One region of the Shewanella sp. MF05960 genome, then DNA from elsewhere that is predicted to be linked to it. Evidence: predicted binding sites of a transcription regulator. Region 1 holds the regulator's gene; each other region holds the start of a gene.
What was found. The regulator FliA, encoded in region 1, starts transcription of late flagellar genes. The targets are predictions, from matches to a motif close to CTAAAGNTNNNNNNNNNNNNGCCGATA.

Region 1 (11,011 bases):
TGATCCTAGTGATCAACATCCTCGGCGGTTTTGTTATTGGTATAGTGCAACATGATCTCGATTTCTCAAGTGCGGTAGAAATTTATACCTTACTGACCATTGGTGATGGTTTAGTGGCGCAAATACCTGGCTTACTATTGTCTATTGCTGCGGCCTTAATGGTAACGCGTCAAAATGAATCTGGTGATATGGGCCAGATGATGATGAGTCAGATGTTTGACAATCATAAGTCTTTAGCGATTGCCGCAGGTCTACTGTTTATTATGGGTATTGTACCCGGCATGCCGCATGTGGCATTTTTAACGTTTGCATTTATCACCGCCGGCGCCGCTTATTTTGTTTACAAACGTAATATTGAAAGAAAGCAAGCCGCGTTAGTCGTCGCGACTAAAGGCCCTGCGGAAGCCAAAGATAAAGAACCTAAAGATTTGAGCTGGGATGATGTGCGCCACGTTGACACCATCGGTCTTGAAGTCGGCTATCGGTTAATTCCATTGGTTGATAAATCCCAGGGTGGCGAATTATTAGGCCGTATTAAGGGTGTTCGTAAGAAATTATCTCAAGAGTTAGGATTTTTAGTGCCAGCAGTGCATATTCGTGACAATCTAGACTTATCACCCAATGCTTATCGGATTTCATTGATGGGGGTTGTGGTGGGTGAAGCCGAAGTGAGACATGACTGTGAACTGGCAATTAACCCAGGTCAAGTTTATGGCAAGCTCGACGGTATTGAAACTCGCGATCCTGCATTTGGTTTAGAGGCCGTTTGGATTTCGCCAGAGCAACGTGAGCATGCACAAACATTAGGCTACACAGTGGTAGATACCGCGACCGTTGTCGCAACCCATATTAGCCAGTTGTTAAGCAACAATGCCGCTAAACTATTAGGCTACGAAGAAGTGCAGCAGTTAATGGATATGCTGGCAAAGAACTCACCAAAATTAGTAGATGGTTTTGTACCCGACGTTATGCCTTTAGGCTCTGTGGTTAAAGTCATGCAGAACTTATTAAATGAGGGTGTATCGGTTCGAGATTTACGCACAATCGTCCAAACGTTATTAGAGTATGGTAGTAAGAGTAATGATACTGAAGTATTGACAGCCGCAGTGCGTATCGCCCTAAAACGGATGATAGTCCAGGAGATCTCTGGACCAGAACTTGAAATCCCTGTCATTACATTGGCGCCTGAGTTGGAACAGATGTTGCATAAGTCTATGCAGGCGACAGGTGGAGAAGGGCCAAATATTGAACCCGGACTCGCAGAACGCATGCAGCAGTCACTTTTAGATGCTGCACAGAAGCAAGAAATGGTTGGGCAACCAGCCATATTATTGACATCTGGTATGCTGAGATCCACGCTGTCACGATTTGTTAAATACACTATTCCAAATTTACGAGTGATTTCTTACCAAGAAATCCCCGACGAGAAACAAATCAGAATTGTTTCTGCAGTAGGTCAATAGTGATAACGTCAGTTTAAAGAGGTGCGTACGTGAAAATTAAACGATTTTTTGCCAAAGATATGCGTGCAGCATTGGCACAAGTTAAAGACACCTTAGGGTCTGACGCTGTCATTATGTCTAATAAAAAAGTGGCTGGTGGCATCGAAATTGTTGCCGCGGTTGATTATGACGAACCAAAAGCCGCTATGGCGTCGCAAGCGCCAACGAATAGCTTTATGGATGTCAGTGAAGATAGAGTTTCATTGGGCGCTAAACCTGCCGTTAAGGCACATTCAAAAGTGAGCCCACCGCCTGCAGCGGACTCGTTACAAGCATTACTTGAAAAGCAGCACAATCGCATGGCACAGCAAATGTCTGTGCATCAAGATGAACCAGAGTTACCTGAATGGGCTCGCCAATTACAAGGGGCTAAAACGGCTAAGCCTACCCCAAGTGCGCCACAGGTAAATCATCTTGAAAAACCCAATAAAAGTAATAAAAATCAATCTGCCGAGCTAGACTCATTGCGTGAGGAAATGGCATCGTTAAGAAGCTTACTGACCCACCAGGTGTCTTCTTTAATGAAAGATCACAAAAAGCGCTCTGATCCAGTTGGCGCCATGTTAGAAAGTAAATTAATTGCAGCTGAGTTTTCTCCCGCTGTTGCTGCTAAACTAGCTGGGCTGAGCCAACACTACACGCCAGCAGACTTAGTGCGAGCATTACCACAAAGTTTAGCTAATTTACTTGATAATCAAGGTGATGATATTGTTAAACGTGGTGGTGTAGTTGCTTTTGTTGGCCCAACGGGTGTCGGTAAAACGACTTCTTTAGCAAAAATTGCTGCGCGGTTTGCTGCACATCATGGTCCTGAACAAGTCGCGTTGATTACGACAGACCATTATCGAATTGGAGCATATGAGCAATTAGCGACATATGGTAAAATTATGGGCTGCCCTGTTAAGCAAGCACATGATTTAAGCGAATTAGAGCAGATTTTATATCAATTTAGAAATCGTAAGCTAGTGTTAATTGATACTGCGGGAATGGGACAACGAGACATGCGTCTTTATCAACAACTTGATAATTTGACTGCAAATAGTAGGATCCCAATTCGCAGTTATTTAGTGATGTCTGCCACTGGCCAGCGTCGTGTATTGCAAGATGCAGTTGAACACTTTAAACGCATTCCGTTATCGGGTGCTATTTTGACTAAATTAGATGAATCAGTATCAATTGCAGGTGCATTGAGCGTATTGATTCAAAATGAGTTACCATTGAGTTATGTTACTGACGGTCAACGTGTTCCAGAAGACATGAAAGTGGCTGATACACTAGAATTAGCCAAACAAGCACTAGCCGCATTAAACGAAACAGAACAACCAACGTCACAAGACACGGCATGGTCAAATGACACTGCCTATGCATTTGAGTAAAGATATGACTCGGGATCAAGCAAGTGGTTTACGTATGATGAATCAACCAAATAACGATAAAGTTAAAGTAATTGCCGTATCCGGTGGTAAAGGCGGAGTCGGTAAAACAAGCGTATCAATTAATACCGCAGTCGCATTAGCCGAAAAGGGCAAGCGTGTACTGGTGCTTGATGCTGACTTAGGTTTAGCCAACGTTGATGTGATGCTAGGGATCCGTGCAGAGAAAAATTTATCTCATGTTTTGTCTGGCGATGCCGAATTAGATGACATCATTGTCCGTGGGCCAAAAGGGATCGGTATTGTGCCGGCCACGTCTGGTTCACAAGCGATGGTTGAATTGACCCCAGCGCAGCATGCCGGTTTAATTCGTGCCTTTAGTGAAATGCGCACCCAGTTCGACATTTTAATTGTTGATACGGCTGCGGGTATTTCAGATATGGTGCTGAGTTTTTCGCGGGCGTCACAAGATGTATTAATCGTTGTATGTGATGAACCTACATCGATTACTGATGCTTACGCCCTGATTAAAATTTTAAGTCGTGAACACGGTGTGTTCCACTTCAAAATTGTGGCAAATATGGTGCGTAGTTTACGCGAAGGCATGGAATTATTTGCTAAACTCAGTAAAGTAACAGATAGATTTTTAGATGTGGCCTTAGAGCTTGTCGCTAGTGTTCCTTTCGATGAAAATTTGCGCAAAGCAGTTCGTAAACAAAAACTGGTCGTAGAAGCCTTTCCAAAATCACCTTCTGCGATTGCATACCAAGGGTTGGCCAATAAAATTATGACCTGGCCTGTACCGCAACAACCTGGTGGTCACTTAGAGTTTTTTGTTGAACGCTTAGTACAACGTAAACCAGTAGAAGAGGGGAGAGCGAGTGAATAAAGCCGCAGCGTATACTCAGTTCGATAACAAAACATCGATTGTTGAACAGTATGCACCGTTGGTGAAACGCATTGCTCATCATATGTTGGCAAGGCTGCCAGCATCAGTGCAACTGGATGATTTATTACAAGCAGGTATGATGGGGCTTCTAGAAGCATCATCAAAATTTGATGGCACCAAAGGGGCTAAATTTGAAACCTTTGCTGGCATTCGTATTCGTGGCGCAATGATTGACGAAATTCGCCGCGGTGACTGGGTTCCACGCTCAGTTCATCGTAATAATCGCCGTGTAGCCCATGTCATTGACGAACTTGAACAAGTGTTAGGGCGCGATGCACGAGACACAGAAATTGCTGAAAAACTTGATATGTCTCTCGATGAGTACCATCATATCTTAAATGATGTTTCTGTCGGTAAAATCATAGGCATAGAAGACCTTGGTGTTTCCCAGGATGTGTTAACCACAGACGACGAATCCCCAAATGAAGCTTTTGATTCTCTCGCCGAGACTCAGTTCCAATCTGCACTGGTTGAAGCAATTAAAACCTTGCCAGAAAGAGATGCTTTAGTGCTGTCGTTATATTATGACGAAGCATTAAACTTAAAAGAAATCGGTGCCATCCTTGAGGTAAGTGAGTCGCGAGTTAGCCAGATATTAAGTCAGGCCATGCTCAGACTAAAAGCCAAACTCAAGCATTGGACACAAGAATAATAACTAATTATAGAGCAAACGAGTGTCAGCTCACCGGAGGAAACCTTGGACAAGAATATGAAGATTCTTATTGTTGACGATTTTTCAACAATGAGACGTATCATTAAGAACTTGTTGCGAGACTTGGGATTTAATAATACCCAAGAAGCAGATGATGGCTCAACAGCCCTACCTATGTTACAAAAAGGTCATTTTGACTTTGTTGTAACCGACTGGAATATGCCGGGAATGCAGGGTATTGATTTACTTAGAGCAATCCGTGCAGACGATTCACTAAAACATTTACCTGTATTAATGGTTACGGCTGAAGCTAAGCGTGAGCAAATCATTGCTGCGGCTCAAGCTGGTGTTAATGGTTATGTTGTTAAACCGTTCACAGCCGCTACGTTAAAAGAAAAGTTAGACAAAATCTTTGAACGACTCGCTTAAGCAAGGATAAGTCATGCAGGCATCAATATCGGGGTTAATTACTCTCGAACAGGCCCAGCAACTTGTTGAACTGCTATCGGCGGGAGAGCAAGGTAAAGCTGACGAATTAATTAGAGATTTAGCGACTCCTCTGCAGCGTGAGCTGTTTGAAGAGGTCGGTAAACTCACTCGCCAATTGCACAGCGCACTAAAAGATTTCCAAGTTGATAACCGTTTATCTGAATTAGCGAACACTGAAATTCCGGATGCTAAAGAAAGATTAAACTATGTTATTGAGATGACAGAACAAGCTGCTAATAAAACCATGGATGCGGTTGAAGAATGTTTGCCTTTGGCCGATACCATTATAAGCAACATTCAATCTGTAACGCCTATGTGGGATAAACTGATGCGTCGCGACATCGAACTGGGTGAATTTAAATCACTTTGTCATGATGTTCAGCAGTTTATGTCTAATAGCGAGCATGATTCTAACCGTCTTCGTGAATTGCTCACTCAGATATTGATGGCGCAAGACTTCCAAGATTTAACCGGTCAGATGATCCGCCGAGTGATTGAACTAGTGCGCGAAGTAGAGAGTAATTTAGTATCCATGTTGACCGTTTTTGGTGACCATACTACTGAGTCATTACCTACAATTAAAGATAATAAGATAGAGGCAGAAGGCCCAATCATGAACGCTGAGTTACGTGAAGACGTGGTCACGGGTCAGGATGAAGTTGATGATCTGCTATCAAGTCTGGGTTTCTAATTAGGAGTCAATTTAATGTCATTTGATGTTGATGAAGAGATACTCCAGGACTTTTTAATTGAAGCTGGTGAGATTTTAGAGCTTCTACAAGAGCAGCTGGTCGCTCTTGAAAATAATCCTGATGACAGTGATTTACTTAATGCTATTTTCCGTGGATTTCACACCGTCAAAGGTGGGGCAGGTTTTCTAAGCCTTAAACCCATGGTTGATGTGTGTCACGAAGCAGAAAACACGTTTGATCTTTTACGTACTGGTAAACGTGTAGTCAATGCAGAGCTAATGGACATAATTTTGCAAGCGGTTGATGCAATTAATACCATGTTTGCTCAAACTCAACAGGGACAACAACAAGACCCTGCCGATTCAGACTTGTTAGCAAAACTAAAATTATTAAGCTCTGGCGCTCCACTGCCGTCTGAAATGGGTCAATCAACTGCTGAACCTGAAATCATAGAAGAAGCCGCTGAAGTCTCTGAACCTGAATATGTCGAAGACATTAGTGTGCAATCTACTTCTGCACCTAGCTCAACTGGTATTGATGAAATTGACGAATCTGAATTTGAAGCATTACTCGATGCCTTGCATGGCTCAGGTAAAAGCCCAACCTCAACAGCTACATCCGCTGTAAATCAAGACACCATAGCACCTAAATCGGCCAGTGCATCATCAAGCAATAGTGATGAAATTACCGATGATGAGTTTGAAGCATTACTTGATGAGCTTCATGGTTCTGGATCGTTTAAAGCCAAAGCTGAAACCACTAGCGAACCCATTAAGCCAGCAGAACCGGTTGTTGAACCATTAGTCGACTCTGATGAAATTACCGATGATGAATTTGAACGCTTATTAGATGAATTACATGGTAAAGGCAGTGCTCCAGTCGTTGCTAAACCAGCAGCCCCTGTCGTAGCGGCTACGCCTACACCTCCTAAAGTTCCTGACGCACCGAAAGCTGTTACACCAGCCCCCGTTGCCAAAGCCGCGCCGGCAGCAGTGCCCGTACCTAAAGCTGAAGTCGCCAAAGATAAAGCGCCTGTACCTGTCGCGGCTAAAGCCAATGCAGTCCCACAAGGCGAAACGACGGTTCGTGTAGATACTGCTCGTTTAGACCAGATTATGAATATGGTTGGCGAATTAGTGTTAGTGCGTAATCGCCTGGTGAGTTTAGGCATTACCCGCGAAGACGAAGAAATGTCTAAAGCGTTGGCCAACCTTGATCTCGTTACCGCTGACTTGCAGGGTGCGGTAATGAAAACCCGCATGCAGCCAATTAAGAAAGTGTTTGGCCGTTTCCCAAGGGTTGTCCGCGATTTAGCTCGAACATTAAATAAAGAAATTGATTTGATCATGATTGGTGAAGAAACCGATCTTGATAAAAATTTAGTTGAGGCACTAGCCGATCCATTAGTCCACTTAGTGCGAAACTCGGTAGACCATGGTATTGAAATGCCGATTACGCGTGAAGCCAATGGCAAGCCTCGAACAGGCACCATTACGCTTTCTGCGAGTCAAGAAGGTGACCATATCCTGCTTAAAATTGAGGATGATGGCGCAGGGATGGATCCTGAAAAGCTAAAACAAATTGCTATCACTCGCGGCGTGTTAGACGAAGATGCCGCATCAAGAATGACTGATAACGAAGCGTATAATCTGATTTTTGCACCAGGCTTCTCAACTAAAGTTGAGATATCTGATATTTCAGGCCGTGGTGTGGGCATGGATGTGGTTAAAACTCGCATTAATCAGTTAAACGGTACTGTTCACATTGATTCAATGAAAGGCAAAGGCACGGTTCTTGAAATTAAAGTGCCGTTGACCTTGGCGATTATGCCAACCTTAATGGTCGATGTGTCTAAGCAAGTATTCGCATTGCCGCTGTCGAGTGTGAATGAAATATTCAATTTAGATTTAACTAAAACTAATATTGTCGATGGCCAATTAACGGTGATTTTCCGTAATAAAGCTGTGCCATTGTTTTATCTTGAGCATTGGCTTCATAGCAAGAAAACGACGTTTAAGCATGGTGATAAAAAGCATGGCCATGTTGTTATTGTGCAGCTTGGCACTTTGCAGATTGGTTTTGTTGTCGACGCACTTATTGGTCAAGAAGAAGTGGTGATTAAGCCCTTAGGCAGTATGTTGCAAGGCACGCCTGGTATGGCTGGAGCAACAATTACTTCAGACGGCGGCATTGCGCTTATTTTAGATATTCCCGGTTTACTTAAACATTACGCCAAAAATAAAAACAAAAAATAAAAAAGTTCCATAAATTAAGGAATTAAATGGCCATAAAAGTATTAGTTGTAGATGATTCTAGCTTTTTTCGACGTCGAGTCAGTGAAATTGTTAATCAAGATCCTGATCTCGAAGTCGTTGCTGTTGCTGTTAATGGCAAAGAAGCGGTTGAGATGGCTGCAAAGTTAAACCCTCAAGTGATCACGATGGATATCGAGATGCCGGTTATGGACGGTATTAGTGCTGTCCGTGAGATCATGGCTAACAATCCTACACCTATTTTAATGTTTTCTTCGTTAACACATGACGGAGCTAAAGCGACACTTGATGCGCTAGAAGCTGGCGCGCTCGACTTTCTCCCGAAACGTTTTGAAGACATCGCGACCAATAAAGATGATGCAATTAGTTTGCTACAACAGCGCATCAAAGCGTTGGGTCGCAGACGAATGTATCGACCGAGCGCGTTATCAACTCCGAGTGCATTATCTAGCAATACAATAGACTCTCGTCGTTCATCGAGCTTATCAGACAACAGTTTAAGTGCATCTCGCCGACCATTAAGCTCAAGAATTAATCAAAGCACTGCAGCTGTTGGGAATGCTTCATTACCCTCGCGCAGCGGATTAACTTCGCCAGTGACTGAGCGTCAATCAGCACAGATTGCTCCATCAGTGTCTACTATTCGAGCCAGTGGTAAACAATACAAAGTCTTATTAATCGGTACCTCAACAGGTGGGCCTGTTGCACTACAAAAAGTGCTGACGGCATTTCCAGCTAATTACCCGCACCCTATTGTACTCATTCAACATATGCCGGCCGCGTTTACGCCCGCATTTGCTGCTCGTTTAAACTCGTTATGCAAAATAGAAGTGAAAGAAGCACAAAATGGCGACGTCATGCGTGCTGGTTGTGCGTATCTTGCACCTGGTGGTATGCAGCTAATGTTAGAGCGCGCCGGGATGACCGCACGCTTAAAAGTGTTAGCTGGTAACGCAGACATGAATTATAAACCATCGGTAGATATTACTTTTGCGTCAGCATCTAAAGCTTATGGTGGTGATGTCTTGGCTGTGGTATTAACTGGGATGGGAGCCGATGGCCGCGAAGGCGCCAGAATGCTTAAGTCAGCTGGAGCGACTATTTGGGCTCAAGATGAAGCCAGTTGTGTCGTATATGGAATGCCACAAGCCGTTGCTTCTGCTGGAATATCGGTACATTCTATTGCGCTTGATAATATGGCCGATGCGATTTTAAAAGAGACCAGTCGTGGCTAATTCAGCAACATCATTAATCACTAAGCTTCGATTAGGCTTATTTTTGTGCTTTGTTGCCATCCTTGTGTTAGGCAGTTTATATCTTGATTCACGGCGTAAAATGACCTTACTTACAAAAGAGGTTGAACAACTAAAATCTTCGCAAGTGTTATTGATGGTACCGGAAGACCAAGCTGAAAATATTTCCAATTGGTTGTTAATGCATCCAGAGCAAACCCAAGCCATGATTAGTCAGTCGGGCAAAAATGACACGAAAAGTGTGCTAGTTGGGCCAGGAGCAGAGGCGCCTAACAATGACAAATTATCACCATCGACTGACAGCTCACAGACATTACCAACGCATGAAGTTATAGTGTCTGAAAATGCTCAAGGCGTTAAAGTGATTCGCTTGCCTAATGGCGGTATTCGAGTTACCACTCGAGAAGATAAACAACAAAAACAGCAATGAGCATTCCATCGCATAATGATAAGTTGAGAGGCTTTTTTTGAAAGTATGGACAGTAGCAAATCAAAAAGGTGGTGTCGGTAAAACCACCACGGTTGCCAGTTTAGCTGGAGCGTTAGCTAAACGTGGTCAACGTGTGTTGATGATTGATACCGATCCTCATGCTTCATTGGGCTATTACTTGGGTATTGATTCCGATGAAGTACCAGGGTCGCTTTATGATGTGTTTTTAAATCATCAAGCTTTGACTCAAGAATTGATTATGCAAAATGTGATACCCACTCAAATAGAAGGTTTAGATATTATTCCCGCCAATATGGCACTTGCCACACTTGACCGTTCTTTAGGTCATCAAGAAGGTATGGGGCTAGTATTACGTAATTTATTATCATTAGTTGAAGACAAATACGATGTGGCCATTATTGATTGTCCGCCAGTGCTTGGGGTATTAATGGTCAATGCGTTAGCGGCGAGTAATCATATTATTATTCCGGTGCAGACTGAGTTTTTAGCGATAAAAGGTTTAGAGAGAATGGTGAAAACCATGGAAATTATGGGCCGTTCTAAAAAGACCCGTTATAGCTACACAGTGTTACCGACAATGTACGATAAACGCACCAAAGCATCACCAATAGCGTTACAGTTTTTACAAGACAAATATGGACAAACATTGTGGCCTAATGACGTGATCCCAGTAGATACCAAATTTAGAGATGCCAGCCTAGCGCATTTACCCGCATCACATTATTCTGCGACGAGTCGTGGGGTTAAAGCATACAATCGTCTGCTTGATTTTTTATACGCTCGGGAGTTTACTCATGTCAAAATCGGTTGATGAAACTGTTTTTGATTATTTCAGTATTTTATTACAGGAACCGGCAGAAGCCCAACCTGCAATAACATCTGAAACCAAGCCAGTCGCTGCACCTATCGCGGTTCATCCTAAATCGATAGACAATGCTAAGTCAGCACAAGAGAGTGCAGATGTGACCAGTAAACCTGAGTCTTCATTTGCGTCACAAATAAAAGCTGCGAGTGCTCGACGTTTTGCTGAACCCGCAACTCAAGTCGATAAATTAGCACTGGAAAAGCTACTGTCTGCGGTATCGCATGTCGACAAAGGCACTGATATACAGCTGCAAATTAAGGCCAGTGCAGAAAGAGTGCGTCAAGCTATCAGCCAAACAGAGACGACACCTGTTGAGCAATCCGCGCTAAAAAGTATAAATATACAAAAAACGTCATTAACGAATAAAGAAATCAAACCGTTAGTCGATATAAAAACTGATAATAGTGCGCTAGCTGAATTAAAAGACGCTATTATTAAACATGACAAGCTCGCTGAAGACAAAGCCGCGCAACAACAAGCGTTGCAAACGCAAACTGGGGCGACACCACCGA
Region 2 (11,011 bases), on a different contig from region 1:
GCGTTTGGGCTTTAATCGTGTGCAACGTATTTAATGCTTTTGTCACCATTTGTTTGCTTGAGCCATATTGTTTCATAAAGCAGGCCGCACGGGCACGGCTAATCATTGATTCAACATTGATGCGTAGCTGTAAATTATCAATACGCATTTCTTCTTCAGCAAATACAGTGGGGTCAACTTTGCCTTTGTTATGCTCAGCTCGCAAAATGGCTTTGAGTTTTTTAAGGGTTTTAACCAACTCTAAGACCTGTCTGTCATTGTCTGGTAAGCGAAAGTTTTCAATAGCTGGCACTTGGCTAGGAGAGTTTGATACTGTGGTTATTTGCGCTTTAATATCGCCAAGGCGACGTTCATAGTCCGATTTTAATTGACCAGAAGAATGAGGTACTGATTGCTCTAATGCATCTTGAATACGGCGGTATAACACGAGCATGATGTGGCTAGAGCAAGGAGCCATACCCGTGTTAGATAATACCGCATCGGTTTCGTCAATAATGGCGCGTTGACGCGATACTTCAATACGGCGTTCAGCTTCTGCGCGCTCTTTTTGTTGTTGGACGATACTAAAACCGATAATCAGTAATAGCAGTGCGCCGATAAGAATTAATACCAAAATTAAGGACATAAAGGTTCCATTTTATCTTTCATATCACATGGTGACAAAGCCAATAATAATGGCTAAAAAGTGATTTTGACGAACAGATAAATTAATCAAAAAATTTCATCAAAAGTAGCTTATATCTTAGCGTATGTCATTACGGCTGTCGTTGAATAATAAGTCGTTTTGTGGAGAAATTAATAAACTAAGCAAACAAATCATTAACAGACTGTACATAAGAGCGCATTATCGGTTTTTTTTCTTGCTCGTTATTACTATATATATTACATTTCACATTTAGTATAACGTTTTGTCATAGTTGAACGATGGTTCTAATTATGCAAAAAACAAAATAGACTTTATTCTTATTCGCGTCATGTGTGGATAGGTGACGGTTAAATCAAGGATCACACCATGAAACTGCAGCAACTCAGATATATTGCAGAAGTCGTTAAACACAATCTTAATGTGTCATCGACAGCAGAAAACCTCTATACCTCACAACCTGGTATCAGTAAGCAGGTGCGCATGCTTGAAGATGAGCTGGGGATTCAAATATTTGGTCGCAGTGGTAAGCATTTAACTCATGTTACGCCAGCAGGTCAGCAAGTTATTGATATTGCTAATGATATATTAAGCAAAGTCGACAGCATTAAAAAAGTATCTGAAGAGTACACCAAACCTAATCAAGGTGAGTTAAATATTGCCACTACGGATACTCAAGCACGTTATGCGCTGCCACAAATTATTCGTGAGTTTATTAAGCGTTATCCAAAAGTTAACTTGCATATGCATCAAGGCACGCCTTCGCAAATCAGCGAGCAAGCAGCAAGAGGCGATGCCGACTTTGCTATCGCCACAGAAGCCATGCATTTATATACCGATTTGATTATGTTGCCTTGTTATCACTGGAATCGCTCTATTGTGGTGACCCGCGATCATCCTTTGGCAACTCAATCGGGCAAGATCAGTATCGAAGATTTAGCCCAGCACCCATTAGTGACTTATGTATTTGGTTTTGATAAAGCTTCTGAAATTGAGAAGTCATTTAAACGTGCAGATTTAGATCCTCGGGTGGTGTTCAGCGCAACCAGTGCCGACGTATTAAAAACCTATGTACGTTTGGGGTTAGGAGTGGGTGTGATTGCTTCTATGGCAATCGATCCTGCCGTCGATAACGATTTAGTCGCGATTGATGCGAGTCATTTATTTGCCCATAGCACAACTAAAATAGGCTTTAGGCGTGGAAGCTTTTTACGCAGTTACATGTATGATTTTATGCGTCATTTTGCACCGCATTTAACCCGTGACGTTGTTGAAAAAGCGGTTGCTTTACGTGATCAACAATTGATTGATGAAATGTTTGCCGATATTTCACTGCCAGTTAAGTAGTGCAAAGAGTGTCAAACAAACAATAAAAAACCTCGCTAACAAGCGAGGTTTTTTGTCTGTACAGATCAGATCAGTGGTTAGCACTGATGTGTAAGCTAAGCTAATTAGTCTGGCGCGTAGCCAGATGGACCAATTAATTCGCCATCTAAATACGCTTTACCGTCTGTCATTGTTAATCGGCCTAAGCTGAACCATTTTACCACTAATGGGTATATAGCATGCTCTTGCTCGTGTACTCGCTCTGCTAATACAGTGGCATCTTCGCCAGTGTATACAGGCACTTTAGCTTGTAATATTACCGGGCCCGAGTCTAGTTCTGGAATAACAAAATGTACGCTAGCACCGTGTTCGTCATCACCGGCTTCAATGGCACGTTGATGAGTATGTAAACCGGTGTACTTAGGTAATAATGACGGATGTATATTGATCATTTTCCCCAGGAAACGGCTAACAAAGTCATCGGTTAAAATGCGCATAAAACCAGCCAGTACAATTAAATCAGGCTGATATTTTTCAACGGCAGCTAACAAACGCGCATCGTATTCGCTACGCGTTTCATTTTTATAAGCAATCACGCAACTGGTATCAATTTCGCTATGGTGAGCGCGGATTAATCCATAAGCATCCGGTTTGTTGCTAATGACTCCCACCACATTTGCATTTAAGTTATCGTCACAACCATCAATAATGGCTTGAAGATTACTACCACTGCCAGAGATCAGCACCACAACACGACAGCTTTGGCTCATTAGATGATCTCCACTTGCTCTTCGTCACCTTGACGAGTGGCAATTTCACCAATTAACCAAGCGTTTTCACCTTCAGCTTTAAGCAGTGTTAATGCTGCGTCTACTTTGTCTGCTGGTAGGGCGATAATCATGCCTACACCACAGTTAAATGTGAGGTACATTTCGTGTTGAGCGATGTTACCGTTTTGCATTAACCAGTCAAATACCACTGGCCACTGCCAAGAATCACCTTTTACAACGGCTTTGCAATCTTCAGGAAGGACTCGTGGGATGTTTTCCCAGAATCCACCGCCAGTGATGTGCGCCATTGCATGAATGTCTGATTGTTCAATCAGTTTCAATAGTGGCTTAACATAAATTCTAGTCGGCTCAAGTAAGTGTTCTATTAGCGGCTTGCCAGCAAGATCTTGCTGGGTATCGGCCTGGCTAACTTCTAATACTTTACGAATTAACGAGTAACCGTTCGAGTGAGGACCACTAGACCCTAAAGCAATCAGCGCATCGCCAGCTTTGACTTTTGTGCCATCAATGATGTCAGCTTTTTCAACGACGCCAACACAGAAGCCAGCAAGATCGTAATCTTCGCCTTCGTACATGCCTGGCATTTCAGCGGTTTCACCACCAATTAAAGCGCAACCAGACTGGAAACAGCCTTCTGCAATACCATTCACTACAGAGGTCGCCGTTTCAACGTCCAATTTACCGGTAGCGTAATAGTCGAGGAAAAAAAGTGGCTCAGCACCAGATACAATTAAGTCATTAACACACATCGCAACTAAATCAACACCAACAGTGTCGTGCTTTTTGTAATCAATGGCTAAGCGTAATTTGGTACCAACACCATCAGTGCCCGAAACCAGTACAGGGTGTTTGTATTTAGTCGGTAATTCGCATAGTGCGCCAAAACCACCTAAATTGCCCATAACTTCTGGACGGCGAGTGCGTTTTACCGCTGATTTAATGTTGCTAACTAACGCATTACCTGCATCGATATCAACGCCGGCGTCTTTGTAACTTAGGGGGGTAGGAGTGCTCACGGAGGATCCTCTAGGGTACATCGTTTTATGGAATTTTATGCGGCAGTATTCTACCAGTTTGTCTCATTAGTCGAAAGCCATGTTTTTACTTTATCCTGTAAAGAAAACGATGAATTGCCTATTTTTTATTGGTTTAGCTCACGATTTACTGCATTTTTGAAACTTTATGTTTTATAGAAGGGATAAATGGACTAACATTTGTCAAATTTGCCTGAAAGTCGAAAAATCTAGGAGAAAGAAATGAAAGTCGTTGAAGTTAAGCATCCACTGGTTCGTCATAAAGTCGGTTTGATGCGTGAAGCGGATATCAGTACCAAACGATTTCGTGAACTGGCCACTGAAGTTGGCAGTTTATTAACCTATGAAGCAACAGCTGATTTTGAAACTGAAACCGTCACCATTGATGGTTGGAATGGTCCTGTCAGTATTGAGCAACTTAAAGGTAAAAAAGTCACGGTTGTGCCTATTTTACGTGCGGGTTTAGGTATGATGGACGGCGTGCTTGAGCATCTTCCAAGTGCACGTATCTCTGTTGTGGGTATTTATCGTGACGAAGAAACGCTACAGCCTGTCCCTTACTTTGAAAAAATCGTCAGCAATGTTGAAGAGCGTATCGCGTTAGTGGTCGACCCAATGCTCGCGACGGGCGGATCAATGATTGCAACTATCGATTTGTTGAAAAAACGCGGTTGTACCTCGATTAAAGCATTAGTGCTTGTTGCCGCGCCAGAAGGCATCAAAGCGTTAGAGCAAGCGCATCCAGATATTGAACTATACACAGCCGCCATTGATGACTGCTTAAACGAGCAAGGGTATATTTTACCTGGTTTAGGTGATGCGGGTGATAAGATTTTCGGGACTAAATAACCGATTATTAAGCTGTTAAAAAAATCGTTAATAAAATGGGAGCCAAATAGGCTCCCATTTTTTATGTGTATTTTACGTTAATTGACAAGACTATGGTGTTTTACAACACCATGGCTGCTATCCAGCCAAAGACTAACAATGGAATGTTGTAATGGACAAATGTTGGGATCACACTGTCACGAATATGATCGTGTTGGCCATCGGCATTAAGCCCCGCTGTAGGGCCTAAGGTCGAGTCTGATGCTGGTGAACCTGCATCGCCTAGTGCCGCAGCAGTACCGACTAACGCAATCGTTGCCGCAACAGAAAAACCAAAGCTGAGCGCTAATGGTACATAAATAGTGGCGATAATGGGAATCGTTGAAAACGATGACCCAATGCCCATGGTAATAAGCAAACCCACAATCAACATTAATAGTGCCGCGAGCGCTTTATTGTCGCCAATAATATCACCAAGTGATGTTACCAACGTGCCGACTTCACCGGTTGATTTTACGACAGCAGCAAAACCTGCGGCTGCAATCATAATAAAGCCGATGTTAGCCATCATATGCACGCCTTGATTAAACAAGTCTTTGCTGATGTCTTGTTTAATGATCCCTGAAAAACGAAAAATGATAAAACCACTTAACGCGCCAAAAATCATCGAGTCAGTTTGCAGTTGAACAATGAGTGTAACGACAATGGCCGATAGCGAAATAATAATGCTTTTACGGCTAATAACCGGCGTTATTGTGTCGCTAATAACGGGTTGCTCAATCATATATTGTCTCGGTTTGCGGTAACTAATGAATACTGCGGTGAGTAAACCACACACCATGCCCAGGGCGGGTAGTAACATTGCTTGTGGTATTTGGGCTGTGACGGCATTTAAGCCATTGGTGTTTAAATTAGCCAATAAGATATCGTTTAAGAAAATCCCACCAAAACCGATCGGTAAAATCATATAAGTGGTGACTAAACCAAACGTCAAAATACACGCAATAAGGCGACGGTCGATATTGAGCTTAGAAATAACGTGCAATAGCGGCGGAATAAGAATGGGGATAAAGGCGATATGGATCGGTAAAATGTTCTGCGACGAAACCGCCATAGCAAGAATGGTGACTAACAATAACCAACGTACCAGTTGAGTGTTACTGCTATTCGGTTCTTTGCCTAATTTGTTAATAATGGCATGAGAAATTAATGTCGTTAAGCCTGAGTGAGACAACGCTGCAGCAAATGCACCCAGTAATGCGTAACTCAAGGCTATTTGGGCTCCGCCCCCTAAACCATCATTAAAGGCAGCTATGGTTTGATGGATATCTAATCCACCGACTAAACCCGCAACAACAGCACTAATGGTTAATGCAACCACAACGTTAATTCGAATAAAGCTTAAAAACAGCATTAAACAGACAGCGATAACAACCGCATTCATAATCGTAATTCTTTAAAGTAAGTGAGACGGCTATTTTTGACTGCGCAGTAGTGTTTGTCCAGCGTAGATGAAAATTTTAGGTGATGATGCAAGGTTTACATCAATGATTGGGCAGATTTAATACAAATCAACCTGTGTATTAATTGTTCTCTATTACAAAGTGGTGCCATATATGACGGTTAGTATGGCTGAGTTTATGGATCAAAGAAGTGAGGCTATTAGGCTTTGTCGTATTTTTGTCACACGGCAGTATTACATTAGTGAGTCTGCATGTTTTATTTTTCAGCAGGTAAACTTTTTTCAACTGAAATAACTTATAAGTCGGCTAAATTAACTGTATGGTATATGACTGAATAAGTCGCAATGGTAACAATGTTTAAGTAGTGGATAACCACGAAAGAATATTTGTGCCCTTGTAGCATGTAAAAAGCCATTAAATGGAGATAGATAATGAGCGTATTAGTAGGCCGTCCAGCCCCAGATTTTACAGCCGCAGCCGTTCTTGGTTCTGGTGAAATTGTTGACACATTTAACCTCGCTACCGCGATTAAAGGTAAGCCAGCGGTTATTTTCTTCTACCCACTTGATTTTACTTTTGTATGCCCATCAGAGCTTATTGCTTTTGATCACCGCATGGAAGAGTTCACTAAGCGTGGCGTTGAAGTGATTGGTGTTTCTATTGATTCACAGTTTACTCATAACGCATGGCGTAACACTCCAGTAGACAAGGGTGGTATTGGCCAAGTTAAATACACTCTAGTTGCTGACGTTAAGCACGAAATCTGTAAAGCATACGATGTTGAGCATCCAGAAGCGGGTGTTGCTTTCCGTGGTTCTTTCTTAGTCGATAAAGAAGGCCAAGTACGTCACCAAGTGGTTAACGATTTACCATTAGGCCGTAACGTTGATGAAATGATCCGTATGATCGACGCACTTCAGTTCCATGAAGAGCACGGTGAAGTTTGTCCAGCAGGTTGGTCAAAAGGCGAAAAAGGTATGACTGCTAGCACTGAAGGTGTAGCTGCATACTTAAAAGATAACTCTTCAAAGCTGTAATGCTGCGAGTTTGAGCCAATAAAAAAAGCTGCCTCGGCAGCTTTTTTGTTGCAATAAATTATGTAGAGTGACACTCAATCCATTCTCATATCGGCTGATATCATACCGGCCGAGGTTAAAGAGTAGGTTGATGTTACTTATTTTCTCAGGTTATTTATTCTGCTTCAGTATCATCAGCGTCTGCACTGACAAGTGGCCAACCACCGAGAGCTTTCCAACGATTAACGATATGGCAAAACAATTCCGCTGTACGTTCTGTGTCGTAAAGCGCTGAGTGTGCCTCTTTGTTGTCAAAATCAATCCCAGCCATCTTACACGCTTTAGCGAGTACGGTATGTCCAATGGCTAAGCCTGCGAGTGTAGCAGTATCAAAGCTTGCAAACGGATGAAACGGTGAACGTTTTAAACTATTGCGTTCGATTGCCTGATTAACAAAGCCTAAATCAAATGCTGCATTGTGGGCGACAATAATGCAGCGATGGCAGTTAGCCGCTTTTTGGGCTTTTTTAACTTCTTTAAAAATTTCTAAAAATGCGACTTTTTCATCTACAGCACCACGAAGCGGATTAGTGGGATCGATGCCGTTAAATGCTAATGCTTCGGGTTCTAAATTGGCACCTTCAAATGGCTCAATATGAAAATGTAAGGTTTTATCGAGTTCAATGACACCATCACTGTTCATTTTTAACATGCTGACAGCAATCTCAAGCAACGCATCTGTTTTGGCATTAAAGCCTGCCGTTTCAACGTCAATCACCACAGGGAAATAACCACGGAAGCGGTGTTTAAACTTGTTAGCGTCGCAAATATCAGTCATTACAGTCTTCATCCTCAATTGATATCATTTTCAGAGCAAATGACATAAGCCGAGTATTATGCGCAAACTCACGCGCAGTGTCATGTTTGATTGTGGTTTTTATCAGCGATTAAACATGATTGTTTGCTAAAGAAACCCTATATAAGGCCGATAACTAGAATGTAACCTATTTAAAGAGTGTTTTTTATGTGGCGAAAACTGATGGTACTCACAAGTTTGTGTCTTTGCTCAACGGCTCATGCCGATTTGAGACATTATGTTGCGTCTTTAGAAAACTCAGCATGGCGAGTGGGTGAAAATAATCCAATTGAATGTCGACTCGAACACGACATTCCAGATTATGGTCGGGCCATTTTTACTAGCCATGCCGGCAAAGAGTTAAATCTACACTTCACATTAGACATGTGGTTAAAGCCTGATTCTGTAACCAATGCCACGTTAATTAGCCGTGCACCGAGTTGGCGTCCTGGACATAACTCTAAAGAAATTACCCAATTATCTTATCAAAAACAGTTTAATGGCGAGGTCCCTAAAAAAGCCGCATGGTCGATGTTGACTGAATTAAGCCAGGGTATGGAACCGACGTTCTATTATGCCGATTGGTACAACCAAAGTTCCAAAATAGCGGTAGGATTATCGTCTGCTAACTTTGGTGGCAAATACCGTGAGTTTCGCTCTTGTTTAGCCAATTTACTGCCTTACAGTTTTGATGATATTGCTTTTACAGTATTAAATTATCAAGAGGGGGGTGTGGAGTTAACGCGCTTCTCGAAAATGCAGTTACAAAAAGTACAACGCTATTTGTCTTTTGACCCTGAAGTAGAACTTGTGCTTATTGATGCTTACACAGACAGCTATGGTGGTCGCTCAATAAATCAAAAAGTGTCCGATAAACGAGCTGACTCAGTAAAAGATATTTTGGTTGCCAGTGGTATCCCACAAGACCGTATTCATACCCAAGGGCACGGAGAAAAGCGTCATGTTGCGGCTAACGATCTTGCACAAGAGCGCCAAATCAACCGTCGCGTGGTGATTAAAATCACCAAAGAGATTTAAACTTCTATATAGCATGTCGTTTATAAATATATGTCAGCCCAAGTGGATAACTGCTTGGGCTTAATTTTGTGCGTTATTTATGGACATTATGCCGATAACCTTGCTTTGCAAGATGTATTTAATAAAGGCTGTAATACCAATCAATATTAATAAGATGCCCTAATCTTAATCAATATTGATTGTTTGTAGGTTTTGTTGAAAAAAAGGCAAAAAAAACCCACTTAATCCAAGTGGGCTAAATAATTTGCAATCAACAAATTTAAGGAAGGAAGTCAAGCATAAGAACTAGGGTAAACTGAGGTATTGGGTTACACCAGTTTGGAGTTCTTGGTTTTCAGCATCTGAATCGGATGTGTCCTGAAAACAAGGCTATAATAGAATGAATATTCTAATTCGACAAACAAGAAAAATTACGGTTTCGCATTATTAAAACTAATGATTTAATGAGGTTGTTGGTAGTGAAAGTAGGCTTTATATCCAGTAATAGCGGTTTATTAAGTTATTATCCATTTTAGCTGCATAACTAGTCGGATTAGCAAATTAAACTAAACGATAATATTTAACAAATGAAGACAGTGATGATTTTTTGGCGACATGTCTTAGTGATAAAGGGGTGTAGTATCAGCGTTGATACCACTTAACACAGTCTTGATCATGTTTGCTGTGTTCTCATGACTTGCACAACCCATTAATGAATTCGTGCAAGGTTATTAGTCTGTAATTTTAAGGTTAAATTAAGCCTTTGTAAGCTTTGTTTTGCAGCCTAGTATAATTGCATTATGTTTAGCATTTAACTTTAGTATTCGGACTTTGCTTTATTAAGGCGTCTTGGCCGATAAGTCTCTTGTGTTGCTTAAGGTAAACCGAATAGCGAACGGATAATTAATGTGTGTTATTGATTATCCTTTTACCGCCAATTTACTCTCAAATCACGACTAATTTAGTGTCGTATAACTCGCGGTTTAATTACTCTTTTTTGTTTGAAAAATTGTTAATGTTTTGGGTAAAAACATTAATAAAGCTTCATCTATTACAGTTCCTGAGGTAATTCGGGTGTTTTAGCGCATTTTGAGCAAAATAAAGTCTGTTTTTAGCCTCAGACATTATTCACAAGCGTGTTGCTACTCGGTATAGTAGGCCAACTTTTGCCTCCTAAGAATTGATGCTCTGATTATGTTTGTTTGGCCCATATCAATTTACTATGAAGATACTGATGCCGGTGGTGTTGTGTATCATTCAAACTATTTGAATTTTTTTGAACGGGCACGAACACAATGGTTAAAATCGATGGGTGTTCGCCAAGCTGAATTGCTGGCGGAAGATATCGCTTTTGTCGTAAAACATGCAGAAATAGATTTTCGTAAAGCTGCAAAATTTGAGCAAGACTTATTGGTTGAGTCCAAGGTCGAAGAATTAAAGAAAGCGTCATTGGTGTTTCACCAGCGCTTAGTAGATCATCAAGGTGATTGCTATTGTGAAGCGACAGTGGTTGTCGCGTGTATATCTTTATCACGAATGCGTCCCCGCGCTATTCCCCTAAATATTGTTCAGGAGTTCGACTGTGCACGCTGAAATTTCATTTATTGGCTTGTTTTTAGAAGCCAGTGTGTTGGTAAAATTGGTCATGTTGACCTTGTTGGCATTATCGATTGCCTCTTGGGCCGTGATCATTCAACGCAACAAATTATTAAGCTCAGCAAGAGTAAAAGCGCTACGCTTTGAAGACACGTTTTGGTCGGGTGTTGATTTAAACCGTCTTTACAAAGAGCTTATTGCACGTGGAAGTGCGATTTCTGGTTTAGAATCGATGTTTGTAGCCGGTTTTAAAGAATATACTCGTCTAAGCAAAGTGAACAGTAAATCTCCAGAAGCGGTGATGGACGGAACGTCACGTGCGATGCGTGTTAGCTTGTCGCGTGAGATGGAAAAACTTGAAAATCATTTACCCTTATTAGCCACCATTGGTTCAACGAGTCCATATATTGGTCTGTTTGGTACTGTGTGGGGGATCATGAA
Region 3 (11,011 bases), on a different contig from region 1:
GACATAGCAGGTAAAAACCTTGCGAACCCAACGTCAGTAATTTTAGCATCGATTCAAATGCTAGAATATTTAGGCATGTCAGACAAAGCCATCATGATCCGTGATGCCGTTGCTGCTGTGATTGAAGAAGGCGATCGTACAACTCGCGATTTAGGCGGTACTCACGGTACGACCGACTTTACTCAAGCCGTTCTTGATCGTTTAGGTTAATCATACCACTCCGCATAAATAAGTGACCTCTCAGAATGCGTCCAGCGGTTTTTGATTAAGGCGGCGCTATGTCGTACTGCTTGTTCCCTTTTAAATAGCGAGAACGCAGAGCAAAAGCGGCTGAGGCATTCCTTTCAGGCGAGTTTTAAAAGGGCTTACACTGCGTTGCATGACTTCGAAAGAGAATAACTATTCATTCAGTCATGCGCCTTATTTAAGCCCTTTTAAATTCTCGCTGAGTCATCACTTATTAACGCGGAATGTTATCACTTTTTTTTCTACAAGCTTTTAAGCTTAACAAAAAGCCCGCTGATAATAATTATCAGCGGGCTTTTTATTGCTTGAGTAAAATCATTAAACGTAACTAAGGTTAAGCGTAACTCACACCCTTTTCAGGGAATAACCATAAGTGTACGGTCACTTCATCACGGTCATGATATAAGTGCTTACACTGCATTTTAAATTCAATTTCGTTCTCAGTTAAAATGGTGCTCATGGTTTCTAAAATGGTGCTGACTTCTTTGTAACGGCTCTTCATTGGCAGTTTAAGATTAAAGATGGCCTCTTTAAACCAGCCGTTAATCGCCCATGCTTCCATTAGCTCAGCGACTCGAGCCGGCTTTTCAACCATGTCACACACTAACCAATAAATGTTTTTACGTGGTGGTTCAAAACGAAACCCATCGGCTCGGTAATGTTTAACCTGGCCCGTTTCCATTAATTTAGGATCCATTGGGCCATTATCAATGGCAGCCACCATCATACCGCGGCGAACAAGTTGATATGTCCAACCACCAGGGCAAGCGCCCAAGTCAACAGCATTCAAGCCACTACGACAACGCGTTTCTTGCTCTTCCTTAGTTAAAAACACACCAAAAGCTTCATCGAGTTTTAAACTAGAGCGGCTCGGTGCATCGTTGGCCATTTTTAAACGTGGAATGCCCATAAAGTGTGGAGAACTGTTACTACTTAACGAATAACCCGCATAGGCTTTACCTGGGCCAATAAAACACACATGAATAATAGGACGACGATCATTATCTGCATTGAGTAATGCGCCACTTTTCTTTAAACCTTGACGAAGCGGTACCGTAAATTTACGGCAAAAAGCTGACAGCTCTTTAGCTTCATTGGTGTCTGGAGTTTCGACGCGTAAATCGCCACATTTTGATAACTCGGATAATGCAGCAACCACTGGGCTAACACGATCTTGCTCAGGTAAATCCGACAACAACTCGCCCGCAGCAAACATTTGTCTGGCGAAGACCAATGAACTTAGCGCCAAATCTTTAGCTAAAGTATCCGCCCCATCCTCTTCAAAACACTGATAAATAACATAAGCATCATTAACGTTGGTTTTAACAAAGCCACCAACATTGAGTTCTGCTGCACGTTGTTGAATTTCTGCCGCACAGTCTTTTTCATAGCCTGAACGACAAAATAGGAATAGGTTTTTCATTTGGAGCCTTAACGTAAGGATGGTCGCATAGAATCGCGAGACAATAATCTCGCTATTATACCCAAAAAAACGTCAGGGGGGAGAATTTAGGTGTTCCGTTATTTATCGGTTTTTGATTGCCAGACAGCGACAGCAAATAGCACCCACCCTATCAGTAAACACAAACCACCCATAGGGGTTATTGGCCCAATCCATTTCGCGCCAGTAAAGGCATATAAATACAACGAGCCTGAAAATAGCACCATACCGGCAATGAAGCTGTAAGCTGCCCAATTGAGTAATTTAGAGGTAATCCAATGACCCGAAAAGGCTAACGCGATCAATGCAAAAGTATGATAAAACTGATACTCAACACCGAGTTTAAAAATGTTCACTAACTCTGGTGGTGCGATTGCTTTTAGTCCATGAGCACCAAATGCTCCCAGAGCCACCGCTAAAAATCCACTTAGGGTTGCGACAAGCAACAAGCTTTTATTCATGTCATTATTCCTATCGAATACTTAAAAAGAGTTAACCATTAGAAGCAATAAATTGACTGATACTGTTTATCGCCAGTTGCATATTACCCGCTAAGGTATAACCGGACGACTTTCGGGGTTGTAAGCTGTGATCGCCATCGCTCATCCAGCATAATTGCGTCTTTTCTGTTAGCGTCCAGGCAGGGATTTGTTCACGGCCACCAAACTTATCTCGTTCACCTTGAACGATAAGTATAGGTAATGGATTAGTTTGAATAGGCGCTAAACGAGGTTCGCCGCCTTTTAGCGGAATAAACGGATAGCCTAAGCAAATCACGGCGCTAATATGAGCAGCGATATCTTGCGCTTGTGATGACACAAAGGAGTGTTGTTTGCTGGTCAATATAGCCGACATTCGTCCGCCCATTGATTTACCCATAAGTACAATACGTTTAGGCGCAATTAGCCCTTGCTCAATTTTATGTCCAACGTCTATCAACACTTGTTCAAAATGATGCAGCAATTTGGGCGCGCGATCGGGTGGTCGACGTTTACCATCTTGCATATTCGCTTGCATATACAAAAAATTGAATCGATACACTTGAAAGCCCGCTGTGACTAATTGGTCACTCATATTGACCATAAACTCATGGTGCATATTCGCGCCGGCTCCATGAGCAAAAATGATCAAGGTATCACTTTTAGCCCCTTGTAAAACATAATCTTGCGCCAGTTCGGTTTGACTATCCGGTAAGCAACTCACTGCGCGACTCCTCTGCAAACATGTCGACCATCCATTCTCTGAATGCTGAAATTTTGCCAATTTCAGAATGATTTTGCTGGCAAACAAGGTAATACGCATCTTTACTGACTAACACTTCAGGAAACGGGCAAATTAAGCGCCCCGCTTTAATATCTGGCCTTGCCAATACGCTGTAGCCTAGCGCCACGCCTTGCCCGTGAGCAGCAGCCTGTAGCACTAGTGACGAGTGACTGAATATCGGCCCCTGGTTAACGTTAATGTCGGTAACGCCGCACTGCCTAAACCATGCTTGCCAATCCTGGCGACTAGAGTCATGCAATAAAGTATGGAACTTTAAATCACTGGGCTGAGATAAAGGCTTTGGGCCATTAAGTAATAATGGAGAACATACAGGAATGAGCACTTCATTACGTAATTTGTCTGCACGTAAGCCAGGCCAGTTACCCTGGCCGTAATAAATCGCCACATCGACATCGTCGGTTAACGAACTTGCGTCACTGTCTACGGCTTTAATACGCACGTCGATATCAGGATTTTTCTCGCTAAATTTTGCCAAACGAGGCACCAACCATTGGATCGCAAAACTGGGAGACATGCTAACCGTTAATGAGCCAACAGCACTGCGCGCAAGCAAGCGATTTGTCGCTTCACCCAGCTCAATAAAAATATCTTTGATGTCGAGAAAGTAACTTTGACCTTCTTCTGTTAACAATAATGATCGATTCTTACGTCTAAACAGCTTTAGCCCTAAAAAATCTTCTAATGCTTTAATCTGATGACTTACTGCGGCTTGAGTGACGAACAACTCTTCTGCGGCGCGGGTAAAGCTCAGATGCCTTGCTGCGGCCTCAAATGCTTTCACCGCATTTAAGGGGGGCAATCGTCTAGACATAGTGATCAATCTCTCGTTTTATAATTAGTTTTTCTAATGATTATCGTTATTTTTTGTCGCTTGTAAAGAACACTGTGTTTGGTTAAATTAGCATCATTGAAAATACAGTTGGACATCTCTACGACGTTATCGGGATAGTCCGGCAAATGTGACACATTAGCCTGGAGGCTCACCCAATGTTCAACTTAAAAACGATTGCGGCATTAATTCTGACATCCATCATTGGATTGACTACTGCACAAGCAACAGAGCTAGAACCTATCAACATGATCGATTTGCATGCTGAATTATCTCAAAGCATTGAAGCGATGAAAGTTGACATCAATGATGATGTTAACAGCATTTTAGTTGCAGACAATGAAGAAGCACAAAAAACTTCTGAAGCGACCCAGGCAAACTAATTTTCGCTCAGCGCGCAGACAATAAAAAACCGCATTTAATGCGGTTTTTTATTGTCTGTAAGTTTTTATTATCTGTAAATCATCAACCAATCAATAACGCCATCAGCATTATTGATTGGCGTTATGTTTATGGACGGTAAACTTTAACGTTCGTATAACCCTGCTCAATTAAATACAACGCTTGCAGTTTACTCATCACACCACGGTCACAATACAGAAGATACGTTTTGCTCTTGTCTAAATCAGCAAACTGAGTCGCTAATTTAAAGAATGGGATCGCTTTCACCATCACGTTGTCCAGCGTTAATGGTTTACGCTCTTCTTCTTCCGGTGCGCGCACATCAATGACAATCTCGCCTGAAGCCACATCTTTCACCGTTTCAGTTTCAGTGACTTGCTTATTCATTTCAGCTTCAATGTCACGGATATCCATCACCACAGCGGCCTCAATAACACGGTCAATTAAATCCTCAGAGAATTTAAGCTCTTCTTTTTCCACTTTAGACAAAATCGCTTTCACGGTTGGTTTTTGTGAAATTACACCGCAATATTCAGGGATCGATTTAGCAAAATCTTCAGTGCCGATCACGCGGCTCTGATTAATAATATCTTGCTTGTCCATTGCAATTAGCGGGCGCAAAATCAATAAATCAGTACTGCGATCAATCACGTTTAAGTTGGTTAATGTCTGGCTTGATACTTGACCTAAACTTTCACCCGTCACTAACGCTTGGATGCCAAATTTGTCAGCGATACGAGTTGCGGCGCGCATCATCATACGTTTTAACACTACGCCCATCTGGCCATTATCAATACGTTCAAGAATTTCAGCCACTACAGGTTCAAACGGCACAGACACAAAACGAACCTTGTGAGATTCGCCATACGTTTTCCACAAGTGGTAAGCCACTTGCTTTACGCCAATCTCGTGCTGAGCACCACCAAGATTGAAGAAGCAGTAATGAGTACGGGCACCTTTTTTAATAAACTGGAAACTCGATACGCCTGAATCAAAACCACCAGAAATAAGCGATAACACGTCTTCTTGAGTCGCCATAGGAAAACCACCTAGACCTGGAATTCGACGTTCAACCATGTATAACTTGTCTTGATCAATTTCAAGGTTCACTGTTACGTCTGGATTTTTAAGTTTTACGCCCAGCGCGTCGGTGTGTTGGTTTAATCCGCCGCCAACATACCGTTCAACTTCAATAGAATTAAAATCATGGTTACCTGAACGCTTCACTCGCACACAAAAGGTTTTACCCGCGATTTCATCACGGTATTTAGGCAACACTTGCTGATAAATATGATCAATTGAATCAAAAGCATATTCACTCACCTGCACAACATGAGCAATACCTGGAATACAGCCTAAACGCTCGGCGAACGCATCGACTAATTCAGGCTTATTGACTGGTACTCTCACTAAAATACGATCATATAAACGTTGTACTTTGGCTTCTTCATCAACCTTTTTCAGCACGTTACGAATATTAGTTTCGAGCATTTTGGTAAAACGCATTCTTACCGACTTGCTCTTCATCATTATTTCAGGGTACAGCTTTACAATAAACTTCATGGGGTGTCCGCAGGCATAACTTATCCCTTAGCACAGACAAAGTGTGGCTCGCTAAAAGGAGTTGTAATACGTTGATTATAAATTAAAAACACAGCTTACAGATTTGATGCATCACGGTTTATTAATAAACCAAAGCCAAAACGTAAGCAATAATTCGCGGATTATACCAAAAGCTGACTATTAACCAAACATATTCACCGGTTAATCATGCATTTTGTGCAGACAACACAGTTAATACACATTCATATAACAAAAAAGCGCAACCTGTTTAGGCTGCGCTTTTTTGTCAGAAAACCATCTTATTGTTCTACGGTTATCTCATTTGATTCTTTTGCTTTGCCCTGTTCAATGGAAATCTCCACTCGACGATTACGAGTGCGATTTTCATTGGTATCATTAGGCACAAGCGGTCTATTTGACGCTTCACCCACAACCTTCATCCGCGTTTCATCAAATCCTGATACGCGTCTCAACTCATCCGCTACGGCAACTGCACGTTGGCTCGATAACTCCCAGTTAGAACTATAAAGCTCGTTACTAATATGAGCACCATCGGTATGGCCAGATACCGTCACAATACCAGGTACATCTTTAAGTAGCGCACCAATGGAGCGAACAATCGGTTTAAATTTAGGCTGTAAAAAACCAGAACCTGAAGCAAACGAGCCTTTTTCACGAATTCGAATAATGATTTGTTGACCTAGCGATTCAATTTCAATGGCGCCGTCAACGATCTCTTCGTTGAGTTTTTCAGCCATTTTTTTCACTTGTTCATTAATGTTTTCTTGTGCAGAAGCGGCATCTTTTTTGACCGCCTCGGCGACTTCCTGAGCCGTTGCAGCAGCATTACCACCACGCTGATCACCACTTTGTTTTTGTGTGCCGCCCGCGCTGTCTTCTTCACCGGCTTGATATTCAATTGTCGGCTGAGTCATTTCGTTAGTCTGCTGATTAATAATTTCAATCGGCGTGGGATCAGGTCTACCAGGGCGAAACTCAAGCGCAATGACAGATGTTCCTTTGGGAATATCTTTTACTTCAACCTTATTTTGCACCCCAAATGCATACTTCATGGAGCCTGCTATTTGCTTAAATTTTAAAACATCCATTTCTGCAAATGACAATAACAACACGAAAAAGCACATCAACAACGACATTAAGTCAGCAAAGGTTGCTAACCACATCGGGGCGCCAGGAGGTGGACATTGACACTTGGCCTTAGCCATGACTATTCTCCGTCTGTCGTGTTAACTTTGCGTTGTTTCTCCGCGAGGTAGTTTTTGAGGAACCCTTCTATCACACGTGGATTTTGACCATCTTGAATAGCTAATACAGCATCCATAATGAGATTACGATTAAGCATTTCTTCGCCCATGCGCAGAGCAAGTTTATCCGCCATAGGTATTGCCACCATGTTAGCAATCATTGCCCCATAAAGTGTGGTCAATAAGGCAACGGCCATCGAAGGACCAATCGATTTAGGGTCTTCCATGTTAGATAACATCGCAACTAACCCTACGAGTGTACCAATCATACCCATCGCAGGGGCTACATCACCAAATGCCCTAAAAATACTTATCCCTGTTTTATGGCGTTCCTCAGTCAAGGCGATGTCTTTTTCAAGGGCATTACGGACAACATCACCGTCATGACCGTCGACAAGCATATCAACAGCTCTTTGCATAAAAGTATTGGTAATGACCGCTTCTTCTAACGCTAAAAATCCGCCTTTACGCGCGGCATCAGCCATAGTAACTGATTGTTCAATCAAATCTTCTGGTTTATCAATTTTGAAAATAAACGTTTTTAGTCCAATTTTTACAGCACCTAGGAATTGACCTAAGTTAAATTTCATCATCACCACAAAAATAGAGCCGGCTATAACAATTAATATTGAAGCAACGTCAATAAATAGGCCGATACCGCCACTGGTAACCATGGCACCGATAATAAACCCAAACGCGCCGATAATACCTATTAGGGTAGCTAAATCCACAACCTCTCCTCAATCGCAGTGATGATTCTGCTTTATTGTGCGCTTTATTAAGTGCAATTTATAATGACGTTTTAGCACAGCTAACATTGATAACAAGCAATCTTAATCTCAATCGTTATGCATTACTGTAAAAGTTGCAATACTCTCTTTAGATAACATGCCCGTTTTTATATTACATGATGGTATCAATCTAACAGCAGTTTACGCTATCGATTTAAAATCTTAACTCTTTATCGGACAAAGTTGGCTCAAGTTTAGCCCGTTTTTAAGGTTTCTAAAAAAAATTCAATAACAAAGCGTGCTGTTGAGCAAATAACCAGCGACTGTATTTGACCGATACGCTGGGCTGATATACCTTGTCACTCGCGCCAAGAGAGGAATATTAACCGTGGCTAAAAAACCAGAAAATCTCAGTTTCGAGCAATCTTTAACAGAACTCGAAACCATTGTAGCTCACTTAGAACAAGGTGAAGTCTCACTAGATGACGCGCTCAAACAATTTGAACGTGGTATTACCTTAGTGCGTCAAAGCCAAACTAAGCTTGAACAAGCTCAACAAAAAGTGTCTATTTTATTAAATGAAAATGATGTTGAATTAGCACCATTTTCAGTCGAAAGTGAATAATCGTCAATCATTTAGGTTGAAATATAGGTCTTAATACGTGTTAGCTGAAGCGATAAAAACTTACCAAAAACGAGTTGATGCTGTTCTGAGTGAACATTTAAATCAACTTGATGATGCCGCGACTCACCTTAAGGCGGCCATGTTGCATGGTGCGTTATTAGGCGGTAAGCGAATTCGACCGTTTTTGGTTTACAGTGTTGGCGACATGCTAGGGGTCAATATTGACGCCCTTGATAAAGCGGCTGCAGCCATTGAATGTATTCATGCTTACTCATTAATACACGATGATTTACCCGCAATGGACAATGACGCGCTACGTCGTGGCCAGCCAACCGTTCATATTGCTTTTGATGAAGCTACCGCCATTTTAGCCGGTGATGCCTTGCAAACGCTGGCGTTTGAGATCATTACAGCGCCATGTGAAACACTCACCCCAAGCCAACAATTAGCGATGGTGAGCGCATTAGCCAAAGCCTCGGGTTACCAAGGCATGTGTGGTGGTCAGGCGATTGATCTTAGCGCCACAAATCACAGTATAAATTTACAACGCTTAACTGAATTACATAATAAAAAAACCGGTGCGTTAATTAGTTGCGCCGTTGAACTTGCATTAATTACTGCCAATGTGCCAAAAGTGCAGTACCAACTAATGATGCAATACGCCCAATCATTAGGATTAGCGTTTCAAGTTCAGGACGATATTTTAGATATTACCGCAAGCACGGAAGAGCTTGGAAAACCTCAAGGCAGTGATGAGCAATCCAATAAAAGTACCTTCCCTAAACTACTGGGTCTTGATGGTGCAAAGGCCTGTGCGGAACAACTAATACAAGATGCACTATCAGCGCTGACTAAATTGCCATACAATAGCCAGTTAATTGCAGACTTCGCCCGTTATATTATTGAGCGAAGATTATAATAAGAGTCAGAAAATCTCGCTATGAGTTTCGATATTTCTAAATTCCCAGTACTAGCTCAGGCTAATACACCAGAAGAATTAAGGAAGTTACCGCAAGGTTTACTTCCACAAGTGTCTGATGAACTTAGACAATTCTTACTTCAGTCTGTTGGTATTTCCAGCGGACATTTTGCGTCTGGCTTAGGCACAGTTGAATTAACTGTGGCACTTCATTATGTCTATAACACCCCATTTGACCGTTTGATTTGGGATGTCGGCCATCAAGCCTACCCACATAAAATTTTAACCGATCGCCGTGAGCGCATGCACACCATTAGGCAAAAAAATGGTCTGCATCCTTTTCCGTGGCGTGAAGAAAGTCAATACGATACCTTTAGCGTTGGCCACTCTGGCACATCTGTTAGTGCCGCATTAGCCATGGCAGTCGCCGCAGACAAAGAAGCGGTTGGGCGTAAAGTCGTGGCCGTTATTGGTGACGGTGCGATGACCGGTGGCATGGTATTTGAAGCCATGAACCACGCTGGAGACTTGCATAAAGACATGCTGGTTGTATTGAACGACAATGAAATGTCGATTTCAGAAAATGTGGGTGCATTAAACAATCATTTAGCTCAGTTGATGTCTGGACGTTTTTACACCACCATCCGCGAAAGCAGTAAAAAAGTGCTTAAAGGCATGCCTGTCATTAAAGAAATGGCTAAGCGCACCGAAGAGCACCTTAAAGGCATGGTCGTTCCGGCTACGTTATTTGAAGAACTAGGTTTTAATTACATTGGCCCAATTGATGGCCATGATGTGGACTCGCTGGTAGAAACCTTGCGTAATATGCGCAACCTCAAAGGCCCTCAAATGCTGCATATCATGACCAAAAAAGGTCGTGGTTATGAACCCGCAGAGAAAGATCCTATTGGTTGGCATGCAGTGCCGAAATTTGACCCTAGCCTATTTAAAAAACCAGCGACAAAACCCGGATTACCGACTTTCTCGCAAGTGTTTGGTAAATGGTTGTGCGATGTTGCCGAACAAGATGATAAGTTGATGGCGATAACGCCTGCAATGCGTGAAGGCTCTGGTATGGTTGAGTTTTCGCAGCGTTTCCCTACGCAGTATTTTGATGCGGCTATTGCAGAGCAACATGCGGTGACACTCGGTGCTGGATTTGCCTGTGAAGGCCTTAAGCCTGTTGTCGCAATTTACTCCACCTTTTTGCAGCGTGGCTATGATCAATTAATCCACGATGTGGCCTTACAACGTTTACCGGTACTCTTTGCAATAGACCGTGGTGGCATAGTGGGTGCCGATGGCCCGACTCACCAGGGTGCATTCGATTTAAGCTTTATGCGCTGTATTCCGAATATGGTCATTATGGCGCCGTCAGATGAAAACGAATGTCGCCAAATGCTGTACACCGGCTATTGTTACCAAGACGGCCCTACCGCTGTGCGTTATCCTCGAGGTAGTGCGACTGGTGCTGAGCAGGTCGAAAAAATGACAACCTTGCCTATTGGTAAAGGGCTGTTAAAGCGTCAAGGTAAAAAAATTGCCATTATTAACTTTGGTACCACATTAGCCGCCGCATTAGAGGCAGCTGATCAACTTGATGCCAGTGTCGCTGATATGCGTTTTGTGAAGCCACTTGATGTTGATTTGCTGGCTGAGCTGGCAAACAGCCATGATGTGATTATTACCGTTGAAGAAAATGCGGT

Region 2: a site for FliA is predicted at 8,066-8,092, ahead of ACROAE_RS04510 (flagellar protein MotY). Genes of this name have one in related genera too.
Region 3: a site for FliA is predicted at 7,993-8,019, ahead of pomA (flagellar motor protein PomA). Genes of this name have one in related genera too.

Annotation. Positions count from the first base shown of each region.
Region 1 covers NZ_JBOZPS010000017.1:43,734-54,744, forward strand. Annotated here, with positions in the region: gene flhA (flagellar biosynthesis protein FlhA) at 1-1,463, shown strand, start outside; gene flhF (flagellar biosynthesis protein FlhF) at 1,493-2,878, shown strand; gene ACROAE_RS16025 (MinD/ParA family protein) at 2,883-3,764, shown strand; gene ACROAE_RS16030 (RNA polymerase sigma factor FliA) at 3,757-4,476, shown strand; gene cheY (chemotaxis response regulator CheY) at 4,522-4,905, shown strand; gene ACROAE_RS16040 (protein phosphatase CheZ) at 4,919-5,656, shown strand; gene ACROAE_RS16045 (chemotaxis protein CheA) at 5,672-7,912, shown strand; gene ACROAE_RS16050 (protein-glutamate methylesterase/protein-glutamine glutaminase) at 7,939-9,165, shown strand; gene ACROAE_RS16055 (membrane anchored protein in chemotaxis locus) at 9,158-9,613, shown strand; gene ACROAE_RS16060 (ParA family protein) at 9,651-10,445, shown strand; gene ACROAE_RS16065 (chemotaxis protein CheW) at 10,429-11,011, shown strand, end outside.
Region 2 covers NZ_JBOZPS010000003.1:237,725-248,735, reverse strand. Annotated here, with positions in the region: gene ACROAE_RS04550 (hypothetical protein) at 1-625, opposite strand, end outside; gene cysB (HTH-type transcriptional regulator CysB) at 1,013-1,990, shown strand; gene purN (phosphoribosylglycinamide formyltransferase) at 2,095-2,739, opposite strand; gene purM (phosphoribosylformylglycinamidine cyclo-ligase) at 2,739-3,776, opposite strand; gene upp (uracil phosphoribosyltransferase) at 4,017-4,643, shown strand; gene ACROAE_RS04525 (Na+/H+ antiporter family protein) at 4,744-6,066, opposite strand; gene ACROAE_RS04520 (peroxiredoxin) at 6,517-7,122, shown strand; gene rnt (ribonuclease T) at 7,277-7,939, opposite strand; gene ACROAE_RS04510 (flagellar protein MotY) at 8,126-8,995, shown strand; gene ybgC (tol-pal system-associated acyl-CoA thioesterase) at 10,166-10,567, shown strand; gene tolQ (protein TolQ) at 10,557-11,011, shown strand, end outside.
Region 3 covers NZ_JBOZPS010000009.1:38,322-49,332, reverse strand. Annotated here, with positions in the region: gene ACROAE_RS10890 (isocitrate dehydrogenase) at 1-210, shown strand, start outside; gene rlmM (23S rRNA (cytidine(2498)-2'-O)-methyltransferase RlmM) at 581-1,669, opposite strand; gene ACROAE_RS10880 (DUF423 domain-containing protein) at 1,768-2,148, opposite strand; gene ACROAE_RS10875 (alpha/beta family hydrolase) at 2,180-2,890, opposite strand; gene ACROAE_RS10870 (transcriptional regulator GcvA) at 2,871-3,782, opposite strand; gene ACROAE_RS10865 (hypothetical protein) at 3,959-4,183, shown strand; gene thiI (tRNA uracil 4-sulfurtransferase ThiI) at 4,311-5,765, opposite strand; gene ACROAE_RS10855 (flagellar motor protein MotB) at 6,065-6,991, opposite strand; gene pomA (flagellar motor protein PomA) at 6,994-7,761, opposite strand; gene xseB (exodeoxyribonuclease VII small subunit) at 8,150-8,386, shown strand; gene ispA ((2E,6E)-farnesyl diphosphate synthase) at 8,424-9,305, shown strand; gene dxs (1-deoxy-D-xylulose-5-phosphate synthase) at 9,327-11,011, shown strand, end outside.